3 linked regions of the Metabacillus sp. KUDC1714 genome follow. The protein of the gene in region 2 interacts with the protein of the main gene of each other region in a pairwise test. Links are inferred from orthologs where the notes say so. Each region holds a gene or a part of one and is shown on either strand. Other genes may lie near its edges.

Region 1 (5,079 bases), 1.4 Mb from region 2 along the record:
TTAGAGAAGCGGGCTGCACAGTTTACAGGTGAATAATATACAAAGTGAAAAGGGCTGAAGCCTTTAAAGTAAGCGATGCCCTTATCTAGGCATCGCACCGCACCAAAATTTTTCGTTAATATTTCCTGAAGGCCTAGTTTAAATTTATATACTCTATTTGTCCTGACTCATGTTCTTTTTCAGCTTGAGTCTTTTTTCCTTCTAGAGTTTGTGAGATAAATGAATAGGCGCTTTTTTGGTCTGTTAAAGTCTTTTCGTAAAATTCAGTAAGCGTATCTGGATCAAAAACAACTGCTCTGAAAGTGTTTCCGTCATTGTTTAATAAAAGTTTCACTGCGTCACCAAATTCCTCAGGTGGTCTTACTTTAAAAAAGATTTCGTGAGTAGATTCTTTGGTTCTAACATTATTTATTTTCTCGATGATTTCTGTATTTTCCATTGTAAAACCTCCTTTTCTACATCCATCATTCTTATTTTGGTATTTCCCTATCATTTTAAACATAAAAGCGGATGAGTTTTATTTTCATGTTCTGTACTTTTATCATTTAAATAAAGGGATACTAACGTCGAGGAGGAGGTGTATGTAGTGACAAATATTATTGATGGAATGGATCAAGCAAGGTTTAGATCAAATGCCCCTAATCAAAATAAAGGTCAAAACAGGGAAAAAAAAGAGGAAAAGAAAATGCCTCTGGTTTTAAAAAATCTAAAAAATGGCTCATAATTGAGTGAGAGAGTGTCAATACACTCTCTATCTTTTACACTGGATGAAGAAGTTATGTCTATGTCTTCAAAAAACGGATGCCTTTGCCTTTTTGGATCTACTTCTACCTAAGGATTGAAGACAATGGATACCTTCTATTCTTAAGTGTTTATTAGCCATTTCCTTTTAACGTCCAAATAAAACAAGCTTCCCTGCAGCAGAAGTACACCGATGTGTTTTGTCTATCCAATTATTTTCTTCCAATTTACGTTGCCCTATTTCCTTTGCTTCCTGCTCTGTTTGAGCTTCAAAGCTTTCATCTAAAAGTTTTTCTCCATTTTTTTCGAAAACCGTTAAATAGTACAAACCCATTCTCCCATTCCTTCCTGTAGTTAAATACTATCATTATATGATTATAATTCTTACTCCACATTTATTTTCCTGCATGATAATGAAACCTTTTCTTAGTATATCCGTAATACAAGAAGGTAAGGAGGATGAGTATGAGTTTGAAAATTGAAGGTGTTACAAAGCGCTTTGGTGTACATACAGCTGTTGATCAGTTGTCAATCGTTATTCCTGAACGGGAAATTTTTGGATTTCTTGGTGCGAATGGTGCGGGTAAAACGACGACATTTCGAATGATTTTAGGATTGTTAAATCCGTCAGATGGGGTAATTACATGGAATGATAAAAAAATTTCATATGAGACAAGTGATCAAATTGGTTACCTCCCTGAGGAGCGAGGACTTTATCCAAAGCTTAAAGTAAAGGAGCAGCTTATCTATTTAGGTAGATTAAAGGGAATGTCAAAACATGAAGTGCTGGTAGAAATGAATCATTGGCTTGAGCGATTTAAGGTACCTGAATATGCAAATAAAAAAGTTGAGGAGCTTTCAAAAGGGAATCAACAAAAAATTCAATTTATCGCAGCTGTTATTCATAAGCCTAAGCTTTTAATACTGGATGAACCCTTTAGTGGATTGGATCCAGTTAATGTAGAGCTATTAAAAAAAGCTGTTGTTGAATTAAAGGATGCCGGCACATCAATCGTGTTTGCTAGTCATCGAATGGAACATGTTGAGGAACTCTGTCAGCATTTGTGTATTATGCACAAAGGTAAGCCAATTGTACATGGTTCACTCCGAGAGATTAAACGATCCTTTGGAAAGAAGAATGTCTTTGTCCAAGGTGACTTCGATATGAGTTTTTTAGAAGAAGTACCTGGTGTGACAAAATATAAGAAAATTTCTGAAGGTGCCGAGCTTCAAATTAATAATGAAGATGTAGCCCAGGTTATTTTTCAGGAGCTACAAAATAAGGGGTTTGTTCGTAAATTTGCACTAGAAGAACCGTCATTAAATGATATTTTTATTGAGAAGGTAGGTGCTTCCTATGAATAAGTTTTGGATTATGGTAGCACACACATACTTAAGTAAAATAAAAACGAAGTCATTTCTTATTACTACGTTAATAACAGTATTGCTTATCTTCGGACTATCAAATATTTCTACAATTATCGAAGCTTTTGACAAAAAAGATGAAGCAAAAACGTTTGCTGTCCTCGATGAAACGAATAAATTCTATACAACCTTTGAAAAAAATCTTGTTGAAAGCCAAATCCAAATTGAACTTGAAAAATCAACTCTTTCAGAATCAGAACTTGATAAACAAGTGTTGGAAGAAGAGTTGGACGGCTTGATCATCCTAAAGCTTGATGAAAATCAGCTTCCAACAGCAACAGTGAAGACATTATCTATGACAGATAGTGAGGTTTTTACACAAATCGAACAAGTACTCCAACAGACAAAGCTCGAATTTGGAAGAGAGAAACTAGGGTTAGATTCAGATGAGTTAAACCAATTGTTTACACCTGTTGAACTCAGTAAAGTGGCCTTAGAAGATAATGCGAAAACAGAAGAAGAGTTAAACCAAGCAAGAGGGCTAGTATATGTTTTATTGTTTGTCATTTATTTTTCTGTTATTTTTTATGCAAGTATGATTGCAACAGAGGTAGCAACGGAAAAGTCTTCACGCGTCATGGAAATTTTAATTTCTAGTGTATCTCCAGTGCAACAAATGTTTGCCAAATTAATCGGGATTGGACTACTTAGCTTGACTCAAATGTTTGTAATCCTTGGTGTAGGCTATGCATCCATTAAATCGCAAATTGATAATTTGAATGCAATGACAGGTGGGGTTTTAGGATTTAGTGACATTCCGACATCTACGTTCATTTATGCAATCATTTACTTCCTTCTAGGCTATTTTTTATTTGCGACCCTAGCTGCGTTCCTTGGATCACTAGTAAGTAGAATAGAAGATGTTCAGCAATTAATCTCACCAATGATCTTCTTGATTGTTGGAGCATTTATGATTGCGATGTTTGGATTGACAAATCCAGAAACACCGTTTATTACAATTAGCTCATATATTCCATTTTTTACGCCAATGATTATGTTTTTACGAGTTGGAATGTTGAATATTCCACCTTGGGAAATTGGTCTATCAATTGCTTTATTGCTAGTTTCAATTGCCCTGCTAGCTATCTTTGGTGCTCGTGTTTATAAGGGTGGAGTGCTGATATATGGAAAATCTTCATCTATTAAGGATATAAAAAGGGCTTTGACGATGTCGAAGGATAAGTAGTTTATCTTTATAAACCTATTTGCAAGGTGAAGCAGCAATATGTTTTGCAAGATAAGGAAATAATATAGTGCAAGCTAATAGGTCAGGTTATATCTTAATTGAAAATGGGGCTTAACATTAAAAATATGTTAGTTCCATTTTTTTTATTGTTCTACTTCTATTTTAATAATATTGGGAACGTGCATTCGTATGCTGACGGTGGTAAAATAAATGTAAGTAACTAGTTAGGGACTTAAACAAAGGGTGATCATTATGAAAAATTCAATTACATTTATCCATGCAGCCGACCTACATTTGGATAGTCCGTTTGTTGGTTTAAAGTATTTACCTCCTCAATTATTTGAGAAAATCCGAGAAAGCACCTTTCTAGCATTTTCTAAAGTAATAACAAGTGCGATCAATGAGAAGGTTGACTTTGTGTTGCTCTCTGGAGATTTATATGATGGTGAAGAAAGGAGTCTAAAAGCACAATTGAAGTTGAAAAAAGAATTTGATCGATTGGCTGAAGTAGGTATCGAAGTGTTCGTAATACATGGTAATCACGATCATACTGGTGGGAAATGGATTGATTTACAGTGGCCAGACAATGTTCATGTTTTCTCTAGCAAGGTAGTAGAAATGAAAACATATCTTAAAAACGAGATACCTGTTGCCCATATTTATGGCTATAGTTATCCTTCTCGGTCCGTACAAGAAAATATGACACAACAGTATAAAAAGCAGGGGAATTCGGGGAATTCCAGTGTTTATCATATAGGAATGCTCCACGGTTCAATAGAGGGAAATAAGGACCATGATGTGTATTGTCCATTTAAAGTAAATGAGCTTATCAATAAAGAGTTTGACTACTGGGCGTTAGGGCATATTCATAAGCGTCAAATACTGCATGAAAAAAATCCAATCATTGCTTATCCAGGAAATATTCAAGGACGACACCGTAAAGAAACAGGTAAAAAAGGGTGTTATCTAGTTGAAATGCAAGATGATACTGCTTCTACTACGTTTATCTCGACTGAAGAAGTCATTTGGGAAGAAGTCGAGCTTTCCATTGAAGGACTCACTAGTGTTTCAGAGTTAATTAAGAAGTGTGAGCATAGTATTGAACAATTTCGTCAAACAGGTTGCTCTACTTGTTTAACATTTGCCTTTACTGGTACTGGGGACATATCAAGTTTCCTACAAACTCCACAAACGATCCAAGATTTATTAGAGGCTCTTAATGATGTTGAAAGTGAAAATGATCAGTTTGTTTGGGTAGTTAAAATACTAAATAAAACATATGAACCTAGTCAAAATAATCCTAACCTTGTATCATTTTTAACCGACTTACATACAACAGTAGAAAATTATCAGTCATTTTCTGAGGTCATACGACCGCTTGAACAGCACCCTGTTTATAAAAAATATATTTCAGAGTTTACGTTAGAAGAACAACAACAGCTTCTAAAGGAAGCAGAGCAACTTTTACATAGTGAACTTTTGCAGCAACAAAGTGGGGTGAAAAAGATTTGAAGATTGAAAAGCTTATGATATACGGGTATGGAAAATTTGAAAATCAAACCATTGAATTTACTGATTCAAAACTGCAGATTATCTATGGAGAAAACGAAGCTGGTAAATCGACCATTATGTCCTTTATTCACAGCATCTTATTTGGTTTTCCAACTAAACAACAAACTGGAAATCGTTATGAGCCAAAAAGAGGATCCGCATATGGTGGTTATCTT
Region 2 (5,810 bases):
CCCTTCACCCACAGCCTCTGCCCGCATCATCCGTGCAATTAAATCAATGTCACTATCTCTATGTTTTACTCTCGTCACTTTTCATCACCTCTATCAAGAATTGTATTAAAAACAGCCTACAAAAATGTCAAGTGGTTACATTTCATTGGGGGAATTAGGAAAGAACATGTTGTTGTACTAACGAAAAGAGCATACCAATTACTTTGATAATTGATATGCTAAATACAATGTTTCTCCACAAAAACGGAACTACTTACAAAATATGTTCAAGCGTTTTTTATTGTTTAGCGAAAACTAAATCATTCTTGTACTATGGATATGCGATCGACAACCCGATCCCAGTGATAAATGAAGTACATAAGATAACTTGTTTTGCATAGAGTATGCAGAAACATTAGGCTTTTTTAAAGGGCTTGTTATTTAATTTCCAGAATAATACAAGGTGAGGTTAACATATTGTTTTATAAGGATTTCTTACTTCTTATCAGAATACAAGCGTCCATAAAGGGGCTGATTGTTTTGAATAGAAATAGAAAGATGCTTCTAATCACTATTTTGTGTATTTTCCTAATAATAACACTTGTTGTTAATGTTATTCTCCATGTTAGAATTCATATTGTATATAGTTCGGGTGTAGGGCCCTTTTTATTTATAGGATTAATAATTTTGGCTATCGTTGTTCTCTATTTCAAACGTTAACAAAAAAGGATCTTGACTTGAAGATCCTTTTTTTTATCACTTATTTACTTATTGTAGCTACTTCAATTTGAAGAACTTTTCGATCATTGTGGTCAAATCATCTAGAGTAGGTTCATCTCTAATATTACCTAACATACCTTGTATGACAGGACTTCTTGGTGTCTCCCTCTCAATTTCTCCCTCTAGTACATCTAGAGTAATAATAATATCCTCGTTATCTATCTTGTCCTTAGAAAGCTTTATTTGTCTTACGATATCCTCCCGACTCGGCTCTGGATACAATTTAGACAATTTTTCTATACAATCAGCTGTTAAAATAGGTTCTTCATTTGAACTTGTAAATCCAGCTGCAAGATCATCCATTCTGTTAAGAATAAACCCCGCTAATTTGTGTAAATCAATGGTAGTTTTATCAAAGATAATTAGCTTTAAATAGGAATGAACAATACCTTGGAGAATTATGTTTAAATCATAAATAAAACGTTTAATGGCTGTGCCGTATATATTTAGTAGTGATTTATGATAAAAACTTCCGATCTCAGCACTGATTTTTCTAACAAATTCTTCGACCTCTGAATTGATCGGAATCGTTTGTTCACGAGTTTGCATAATGATAAATTCTTTATTTTTTTGAACTTCTTCTAGCTGTGTTACTAGCTGGGCAATAAATGTTTCGCGTGGTGTTAAATCCTTTACTGGCAAGGCATCTAGCTTTGATTGGATGGTTTGAAATTGATATTTAAAAGCTGCTAGTAATAGTGCCTCTTTCGATTTGAAATAGAGATAAAATGCTCCCTTTGAAATCCCGCAAGCATCGACGATTTCTTGGATCGAAGTTGAAGAATAACCTTTTCTAGCAAAAAGACTAATTCCTGCTTCAATAATTTTCTTTTCCTTTTCCTTCATCTTTTTCTCCTTAAGAGTTTCTTAGCAATTGTATTGGATATGCTAAAAGTATTATGACCTTTTGTTCACATTTACAAAAAATTAATGTCTGATTGTTTCCAGAAATGTTGACTATGACCACTTGGTCATTTATATTATTAGATATTGTGACCTATTAGTCAATTGATAATCAATATATTGGGGGATAACATGAATAGCATAATTAATTTTGTCTTACGAAACAAGTTTGCTGTATGGTTACTTACGATCATTATCACTGTAGCCGGACTGTATTCGGGGTTAAATATGAAGTTGGAAACAATACCTAATATTAACACTCCAATCATATCAGTTACAACAGTATATCCGGGAGCAACACCTGAGGAAGTTGCCGATAACGTATCCGTACCAATTGAGCAAATCGTTCAAAATCTAAATGGAGTCAATGTAGTAAGCTCAAACTCCATGCAAAATGCATCATCCATTCAAGTAGAATATGGATTTGAAAAGAATATGGATGAAGCAGAGGATGAATTAAACGACGCTTTAGCAGATATTGAATTACCAGAAGGTGCAAATGAGCCTGAAGTTTCTCGACTTAGCCTAAATGCCTTTCCTATCCTAGCATTAAGTATTGCAAATGATGAGCAATCACTAGCTGAGCTTACGACGATCGTTGAAGACCGCATCCTTCCTGCATTAAAAGGAGTTGACGGGGTATCTTCTGTTCAAATATCAGGTCAGCAAGTAGAGGAAGTAGAATTTGTCTTCAATGATGATAAAATGCAAGAGTACGGCCTTGATGAGGAAACGGTTCAAAACCTTATTAAAGGAGCTGACGTTAATTTTCCGCTAGGCCTATACACATTAGATAAGACAGAAAAATCAGTTGTAGTAGACGGTAATATTACAAGCTTAGAAGATCTGAAAAATCTAGAAATACCTGTTACACCTCAAAATCCAGGAGCTGGGCAAGCTGCAATGGGGGAACAAGCTTCAGGTATGACTGGTCAGTCAGGTATGGGTAATGCAGCTGCTGGTCAGGAGCAAGCGTCTCAAGCAGCACAAGCAGCACAAGCAATTGAGCTACCAACAGTTAAACTTTCTGAGATAGCTGAAATTAATTTAGTTGGTAAAGCAGAATCCATTTCTAGAACAAATGGGAAAGAAGCAATTGGTATCCAAATTGTAAAAGCAACAGATGCAAATACTGTAGATGTAGCAAAAGAAGTGGAAGCAGAATTATCTGAGTTTGAGGATGAACTGAAAGGCTTAGATATTGTGTATACACTTGATCAAGCTACTCCAATTGAAGAGTCTGTTAGCACAATGTTAAGTAAAGCATTGTTTGGGGCACTCTTTGCTGTTGTGATTATTCTCATCTTTTTAAGAGATATTAAATCAACATTGATTTCAATCATCTCGATTCCGTTATCATTGTTAATTGCGGTTATCCTGCTAAATCAAATGGATATTACACTAAACATGATGACCCTAGGAGCCATGACTGTAGCAATTGGCCGTGTCGTTGATGACTCTATCGTTGTTATTGAAAATATCTATCGAAGAATGTCTCTTAAAGGAGAGGTTCTTAAAGGAAAAGCATTGGTACGTGAAGCAACGAAAGAAATGTTCATGCCGATTTTGTCCTCAACAGTCGTTACGATAGCAGTATTCCTGCCATTAGCGCTTGTTAAAGGAATGATTGGTGAATTATTCTTACCTTTTGCCTTAACGATCGTATTTTCACTTTTAGCATCATTGCTAGTTGCTATTACAATTGTTCCAATGATGGCCCATAGTTTATTTAAGAAAAGCCTTTACGGCGAAACTAAGATTAAACATGATGAACATAAACCAGGTAAGTTCACTGGAATGTATCGCAGCATTTTAAATTGGACATTAAATCATAAAGTGATTACGTCATCGATTGCTATTTTAATGTTAGTTGGTAGTTTGTTCCTTGTTCCAATTATTGGCGTGAGTTTCATATCATCTGAGGAAGAAAAAATGATGATGGTTACGTATAAACCAAAACCAGGTGAAACGAGAGAACAGGCTGAAAAACAGACAGCAATTGCCGAAAGCTTCTTTATGGATCGAGAAGATGTAAAAACTGTCCAATATTCATTAGGAAGTGAAAATCCTATGAATCCTGGTGATACAAATAGTGCGATCTTCTTCGTTGAATATGAGGATGATACAGAAAACTTTACTGAAGAGAAAGAAAAGGTAATTGAAGACTTAAAGGCTACTGCAAAGGGTGGCGGAGAGTGGGCTTCACAAGACTTCACTTCTACTGGAGCAAGTAATGCGATTACGATGTTTGTATATGGGAACAACATGGAAGACATCGAGCCAGTTGTAAAAGAAGTACAAGAAATTATGGAAAGTAATGATTCATTAAAGAATGTCGAATCAAGTATGTCTGAAACGTATGATGAATATACGTTTGTTGCAAATCATGAAGAGTTAAGCAAGCTTGGATTATCTGCAGCACAAATTGGTATGGAACTAAGTCCAACAAGAGAACGTCCTGTTTTAACAAAAGTTGAAAAGGATGGAGAAGAATTAAATGTTTATCTACAAGTAGAAGAGGAAGACTATGAAACAATAGATGACCTAACAGATAAAACGATTCAATCACCACTTGGAAAAAAAGTGAAGATTGGCGATGTTGTTGAGGTGAAAGAAGGCGAAACCTCTAATACGGTCACAAGACGTGATGGGAAAATCTATGTTCAAGTTTCCGGAGAAATTAAGACTGATGATGTAGCTAAAGTATCGGCAGATGTTCAAGCTGAAGTAGAGGATATCGATGTTCCATCCTCAATTGATATTAACATGGGTGGAGTAACCGAAGATATTCAAGAATCGTTTACACAGCTAGGTTTAGCAATGTTAGCAGCAATCGCGATCGTGTATTTCATTCTAGTTATTACATTTGGTGGTGGTTTGGCACCATTTGCGATCTTGTTCTCGTTACCGTTCACGGTCATTGGTGCATTAGTAGGACTGCTAATTGCAGGTGAAACGTTAAGTGTAAATGCGATGATTGGTGCATTAATGCTTATCGGTATCGTTGTAACGAATGCTATTGTCTTAATTGACCGAGTGATCCATAAAGAGAAAGAAGGACTAAGTACGCGTGAGGCGTTATTAGAAGCTGGAACAACTCGTCTCCGTCCAATTTTAATGACAGCTATCGCGACAATCGGTGCATTAATTCCATTAGCATTAGGTCTTGAAGGAAGTGGGATTATTTCGAAGGGACTTGGTGTAACTGTTATTGGTGGTCTTACAAGCTCTACACTGTTAACGCTTGTCATGGTCCCAATTGTTTATGAATTATTGAGTAAGCTTCGTCGTAAAAAGTCATTAGTTGAAGAAGAATAAAAATGTAGGATCTGGCTTTCATTAGTCAGATCTTTTTTATATTAGAAAAAGCAATCGCTTTCATGTACAATAATTGTACCTCATGTTTTACCTCTTCATATTAAAGACAAGACATGATGACATTGTAAATTTTTTGTAAAGTATTCGACAAAATCTATCAAAACTCGTCAAAATTCTATATAATTCGTTAAGGATGTGAAATTTTCTTCGTTTACAAAGAACGAAGATTTTCACCATTTCTTACGAGAAGCAACAACGTTTTCTAATTTTTTTGGGTTTCAATGGGGGAAAAGACAATGGTTTTTTTTAGGGGAAAAAAGGATAAATTCTCAGAATTACTATTAAAAATGACAGATAATTTACAAAGTGCAACAACGTTTTTTTTGGCACAAGATATTTCAAGTAATCAAGGACTACAGCTCTTATTAAAAACAATAAAAGAGTATGAAGTTAATGGAGATAGATATGTAGAAACAATTACGAAAGAATTAAGCCATACCTATATTACTTCAATTGAGCGTGAAGATCTCTTACAATTGGCGGTATACTTGGACGATGTATTAGATGGTATGGAGCATACGGCTGGTTTATTAGAAATGTATTCTGTTACAAAGTCTACAGAGCATATGAAGAAATTTGCTCAAAAAATTCATGACAGCTCAATTGAAATTTCAAGTGCTATCAATCTTTTATCCAGGAAAAAGTTACTTTCTATCACACCGTATTCTTTAAAAATAAAGGAACTAGAGTCAGATACGAATAATCTTTTGCGAATGTCGATTAAAAATTTGTTTGCAACCATGAAAGACCCGATTATGATTATTCAATAC
Region 3 (5,759 bases), 390 kb from region 2 along the record:
TCAATAAACATTTGAAGGTATCTTAGATGCGATTTGAAAAACTCTTATCCTCTTGAATACCACATCACATCCAGATATACGTCGCTAAACGTGCGCTTGCGCTATTGTTCCTCATTTTTTTCTATTTTCAGGTATTTCATTTTCAAAATTAGCTGAAAGTCTTTCAAGTTCTATTCTTAACTCATCATCAGTCATCGGGAGTCCGTGACCCGATATAGCTATCGTGGGCTTTAAGGCATCTAGTTTTTTGACGGAATCCTTGGCAGCCTGCCAATCTGTTGTAAAGTATGCTGGTGGACCATGCATCTCTTGTTTCTGTGTGATCACATCATACAAAGATTCCTGTTCAACAGTTGTAAAAGCATCTCCAACAATTAAAGCACTGTCTCGGTCTCTAAAAAGTGAAATATGTCCAGGTGTATGTCCGGGCGTATGGATATAGTGCCATTCGGGTAAATTTGGAATTAATCCATCGTCACTTAATAGTTTAAGGTTAGGTTTAATATCGATGCTGTGCCTAGGGAACATCGGTGACATTTTAGCAACAAGTCCATCAACTTTAGGGTTTGGTGGTGGATAATCACTTTTTCCTGTTAAATAGGGTTCTTCTAAAGGATGGGCATAAACAGGTACATCCCATTTACTGATCAATTCATGTAAAGCACCCACATGATCAAAGTGACCGTGAGTTAGGATAATGCTATTTAACTTGCAATCTGCGCCAAATCTTTTTTCAGCTTCCTCCATAATGAACTCATATGATCCTGGCATTCCAGCATCTATTAAAATAAATTCATTCGTTTCTCGTGGATTTCCAATAAAGCAAACATTTACAATTTGAACAGACAAACAAAAGAGATCTGGTAGAAGCTCAATTCCCATCCCGCTCGTAACTGAGGTCAATGGCATTTTTTCCACGTATATACCTCCAAGTAAATTTATTCCCTGATAGTATTTCTTAAAGTAGGCAAAAGTAATCTTTACGGTGTGCTCTTTTTTCTACGTCACTAAACGGTCACACTGAACTTTACTTCTTGACAGGAAAAGATGATCGTTTTATAGTTAAACACGTGAATAGTTAAATCATTTAACTAATAGAGAGGTGGCTCCTTTCATGGAGGAAAAACAAATAGAAGAATTGATTAATCGTTACATTTCAGTTTCCTTTTCTGTTACAAAAAAAGGTGAAAATATGATAAAAGACAGTATTGGTGACTATATTACAAATGATCAGCATTATACATTACGATATATTCATCTTGTAGGTACATGCACTTCTACTGAGCTTTCAGAAGCCTTTGAGGTGAAGAAAAGTGCGATTACTGCGATCATAAATCGATTAACTGAAAAGGAGTTAATCAAACGAACTCGTGATGAAAATGATCGCCGTGTCATTTACTTAACGTTAACTGAAAAAGGAAATGATTTATACTTAAAAACAGAAGATAAAATTAAAAAATTAGTAGAATCGATCATTACTAGCTTTGAAGAAAGTGAAATTGTGTCATTTATTGAGACATATGAAAAGCTAAATACCTTATTAGATCAACGTAAAGATTGTAAAATGGAGGAATAAGTTGTGAACAAAATCATTAATGGAAAGTGGTTTGTTATTCTTGCATGGGTTGCTGTAGTCGTAGGGTTATTTTTAGCTGCACCTAATATGGCAGAACTTGTACGAGATAAAGGACAGGTCAGTGTACCAGACGGATATTCTTCATCTTTAGCTAGTGAAATTCTTGATGCTGTCCAAAAACAAGAAAATGTTGAAGATGAAACACAGGTTGCTCTTGTTTTTCATAATGAAAATAAGCTAACAGACGAAGAGGTGAAAGAGGCTGAAAAAGCGATTCGCTTACTCGAAGACAGCAAAGAGCTTGGTGTTACAGATATATTAACTCATTTTAATGAGGAAAGCTTAAAGGAACAATTGGTTTCAGAGGATGGTAAGACAATTTTGGCGTCTGTTTCGGTAAGCTGGAATGATCGTGAAGCGAAGGAAGTATCTGACTTGCTTTACGAAAAAATTAAAGATGTAAAAGTTGATCATTATTATACAAGTGGATGGATGATTGATGAAGATGTCATGGCAAGCTCTGAGGAAGGCTTAAAGAAAACAGAAGGAATTACGGTTGTTTTCATTTTGGCTGTTCTTTTACTCGTGTTTAGATCAGCGATTGCTCCACTTATTCCGCTCATTACTGTTGGAATTACTTATTTAGCATCACAATCAATTGTTGCGATATTAGTTGATAAAGTGAACTTTCCAATCTCAAATTTCACACAAATTTTCTTAGTCGCTGTTTTATTTGGAATAGGAACAGACTACTGTATCCTGCTTTTAAGTCGGTTTAAAGAGGAATTGGCACATCGTGAAAGTGTGACAGATGCGATTGTTGAAACATATCGCAATGCAGGGCGTACGGTTTTCTTTAGTGGATTAGCTGTCATGATCGGCTTTGCTGCAATCGGATTTTCCCAATTTAAGCTCTATCAATCTGCATCTGCAGTAGCGGTAGGTGTTGCTGTATTACTTATCGCATTATTTACGGTTGTACCATTTTTTATGGCAATACTAGGTAATAAAATTTTCTGGCCTTCAAAAGGGACACTTGAACATAAGGATAGTAAACTATGGGGTGTAGTTGGTCGCTTTTCATTAGCACGACCACTTATTGCACTAGTTATCGTTGCAGTGGTATCTGTCCCGTTTTTGTTACTTTATGATGGTGAATTATCCTATAATTCATTAGAGGAAATTAGCGATGATGTAAACTCAATTAAAGCTTTCAATGCCATTGCAGATAGCTTTGGTCCAGGGGAATCGATGTCCACGCAAATTGTCTTGAAAAATGATGAAAAAATGGATTCAACAGAATATATCGGTCTTGCTGAAAAAATTAGTAAAGAGCTTGAAACAGTAGAGTTGGTAGACTCAGTTCGCTCTGTCACACGACCAACAGGAGAAATGATCGAAGACTTTTATGTAGCAAAGCAAGCAAAAACTCTTGAAGAGGGACTTGGAGAAGGAAATGATGGGATCTCTCAAATTAGTGAAGGGTTAGCAGAAGCAGAAAGTGAGCTTTCTAAATCCTCCCCACAGCTTAAAGATGCGACAGACGGTATTAATGATTTGATTTCTGGAACAACTGAATTATATTCAGGGATATCTGAAATTCAGGAAAATCTAGCAAAAATTGAGGATGGAATTCGTCAAGGATCTCAAGGTTCAGATGAAATTAAAAAAGGCTTAGCTGAAGCGAAGGCAGGAGCTGAAGAACTTCAAGCCGGTAGCAGTCAATTGCTTGCTGGATATCAAGAAGCAGAGGGTGGAATCGGGACTCTGCATGATAAATACCAGGAGGTAATTCAAGGGATTATAGGACTTTCAGGAGCTCTTACTCAATTAGACTCTGACTTTACAGCTCTTGAAAATAATAACGCATATCCAGGTCTTGAGGCAGATCCTAATTATGGGAAAATTAAAGGAACTGTACAGGAAGTAGCTAAAACTCAGTTACCTACATTAGCAAACGGGATTAGCAGATTAAATACTGAATTAAACAAGGTTAGCGAAGGTGTAAACCTGGCGAATAGTAATTTTACTGAACTTGTTGAAGGTCAAAGACAGTTCTCTGAAGGATTATCATTACTTATAGAGGGAATTGAGCAACAACAAGCAGGCTTAGATCAATTAGCAAACGGTCAAGGTCAAATTGTAAGTAATATACCAAAAATATCTGATGGTCTGTCAGGTGTAACCAATGGTCAAAAACAGCTATTAGATGGTTTTGGTGACCTTGATGGTCAAATGAATCAATTAACAGATGGCTTAGGTCAAAGTGTTGATGGGTTAAACCAAGTATCAGACGGACTCGGTTCTGCTCAAGACTACTTAGCTGATTTATCAAAAACGTCAGAGACATCAGGCTTTTACTTACCAGAAGATGTATTAGAAAGTGAAGACTTCGAGCAAGCACTTGACACATATTTATCAAATGACCGAAAAGTAATGACATTGGATGTTATCTTTGGAGCTAACCCTTATTCCAACGAAGCAATTAACCAAATTGATGAAATTAATGCTGCAATTGAACGTGCAACAAAGGATACAAAGCTTGAAAATGCCAAAGTTGCCATTGGAGGAATTACTAGTATTAATGCTGACTTAAATACAATGTCTAATAATGACTATACACGTACAGTTATTTTAATGCTTGTCGGTATTTCTATTATTCTTGTATTTTTGTTTAGATCAATTATTATGCCGCTTTATTTGATAGGATCATTGATTTTAACGTATTATACAGCACTTGGAATCAATGAAGTCATATTTGTGAATATTTTAGGGTATACCGGGATTAGCTGGGCAGTTCCATTCTTTGGTTTTGTTATTCTTGTTGCTCTAGGTGTAGATTATAGTATTTTCTTAATGGACCGTTTTAATGAATATAAAGACATATCAGTAGAAGATGCGATGCTTTTAGCAATGAAAAAAATGGGAACAGTCATTATTTCAGCGGTGGTTATACTAGGGGGTACATTTGCTGCAATGATTCCTTCAGGCATGCTATCACTTATTCAAATAGCATCGATTATCCTGACTGGATTGTTGTTATACGCATTTATTGTATTACCACTATTTGTCCCAGTCATGGTGAAAAATTTTGGTGCTGCAAACTGGTGGCCGTTTAAGCGAGTATAAACTGATAATGAACAAAGCAGTTGATTTCTAGTTGAAATTGGCTGCTTTTTTTTGAGCTTTTGTTCATATACACAAAGCAATAAAATAGGTATGATTCTATTAATCTATTATTGTCAGAAAATAGAATTAACTTGATTTTAAAGAAAAAAGGTGCTAAAATGGTTTTAATTATTTTTGTTCGGATAAGGATGAAAGATGGAAATTGCTTTAAAAGATTCCTCTTGAAAGGTCGTTGTCTAGCAAGAATAGTAATACAAAGTGGACTAGATTTTCCACACAGGAGGAAAAACAATGTTAGAAGGTAAAGTTAAATGGTTTAATTCAGAAAAAGGTTTCGGATTTATTGAAGTAGAAGGACAAGACGATGTATTCGTACACTTCTCTGCAATCCAAGGTGAAGGTTTCAAAACTTTAGAAGAAGGCCAAACAGTTACTTTTGAAGTTGAGCAAGGAGCTCGTGGACCACAAGCTGCTAACGTACAAAAATAAGTATAACGCTGCATAAGCAGCTCTTATAAAAGACTCCCTTTTGGGGGTCTTTTTTTATGTTATTCTTTATTTGTTAATTAGTATTTAAATAGTTTACAAATGGAATGGAGTATTTGGAAAGAAAGTTATTTCTAGACCAAACAGTTGATTAGACCAGTTTAATTTGTGTGTTGTATAAGAAAACGTTAAAATTGATAAAAAGAAAAAGCTTTTACACAACTGGTGGGTGGAAAATGAAAGTTCTTGTTATTGAAGATAATCCAAGTGTTTGCTCTATGCTCGAGATGTTTTTTTCGAAGGAAGGAATTACGGGTGAATTTGTACATAATGGTTTGGAAGGGTATGAGCGTTTTAAAGGGAATGAGTGGGATTTAATGATCCTCGACTGGATGCTTCCTGGGATGGATGGTGTGTCACTTTGTCGAAAGATTAGAGAAGAAAAAAGCTCAATTCCAATTATTATGCTGACAGCAAAGGATAGTGAGTCTGATCAAGTATTAGGTCTAGAAATGGGAGCAGATGATTATGTAACAAAGCCATTTAGTCCATTAGCCTTAATGGCAAG

Evidence for each region. Proteins that work in one complex are often made in the same cells at the same time.
Region 1: the proteins of HUW50_RS06175 (region 2) and HUW50_RS12820 interact in binary tests that used the Bacillus subtilis proteins (3 or more experiments, as listed by UniProt). The link is inferred for Metabacillus sp. KUDC1714 from one-to-one orthologs.
Region 3: the proteins of HUW50_RS06175 (region 2) and HUW50_RS04295 interact in binary tests that used the Bacillus subtilis proteins (3 or more experiments, as listed by UniProt). The link is inferred for Metabacillus sp. KUDC1714 from one-to-one orthologs.

What each region holds. Positions count from the first base shown.
Region 1 is NZ_CP055263.1:2,678,626-2,683,704, forward strand. The notes cover bases 1,226-4,225. They hold HUW50_RS12820 (ABC transporter permease), read left to right. Parts: upstream 1,226-2,098; coding sequence 2,099-3,352; downstream 3,353-4,225. Other genes in these bases: HUW50_RS12815 (ABC transporter ATP-binding protein), read left to right, coding at 1,226-2,106; HUW50_RS12825 (metallophosphoesterase family protein), read left to right, coding at 3,605-4,225. In the rest of the region: HUW50_RS12795 (enoyl-CoA hydratase), read left to right, coding at 1-36; HUW50_RS12800 (hypothetical protein), read right to left, coding at 134-439; HUW50_RS12805 (hypothetical protein), read left to right, coding at 587-724; HUW50_RS12810 (YhzD family protein), read right to left, coding at 890-1,075; more of HUW50_RS12815, read left to right, coding at 1,207-1,225; more of HUW50_RS12825, read left to right, coding at 4,226-4,864; HUW50_RS12830 (ATP-binding protein), read left to right, coding at 4,861-5,079.
Region 2 is NZ_CP055263.1:1,272,438-1,278,247, reverse strand. Bases 1,450-5,180 are described here. They hold HUW50_RS06175 (efflux RND transporter permease subunit), read left to right. Parts: upstream 1,450-1,794; coding sequence 1,795-4,980; downstream 4,981-5,180. Other genes in these bases: HUW50_RS06180 (TetR/AcrR family transcriptional regulator), read right to left, coding at 1,450-1,605. Also shown: HUW50_RS06185 (cell wall hydrolase), read right to left, coding at 1-78; more of HUW50_RS06180, read right to left, coding at 757-1,449; HUW50_RS06170 (DUF47 domain-containing protein), read left to right, coding at 5,277-5,810. UniProt on the Bacillus subtilis protein: Required for self-resistance to surfactin, an antimicrobial lipopeptide surfactant produced by B.subtilis. Also required for swarming motility.
Region 3 is NZ_CP055263.1:886,464-892,222, reverse strand. Bases 1,226-4,905 are described here. They hold HUW50_RS04295 (MMPL family transporter), read left to right. Parts: upstream 1,226-1,579; coding sequence 1,580-4,705; downstream 4,706-4,905. Other genes in these bases: HUW50_RS04300 (MarR family winged helix-turn-helix transcriptional regulator), read left to right, coding at 1,226-1,576. Also shown: HUW50_RS04305 (MBL fold metallo-hydrolase), read right to left, coding at 112-909; more of HUW50_RS04300, read left to right, coding at 1,115-1,225; HUW50_RS04290 (cold-shock protein), read left to right, coding at 4,997-5,194; HUW50_RS04285 (response regulator transcription factor), read left to right, coding at 5,428-5,759.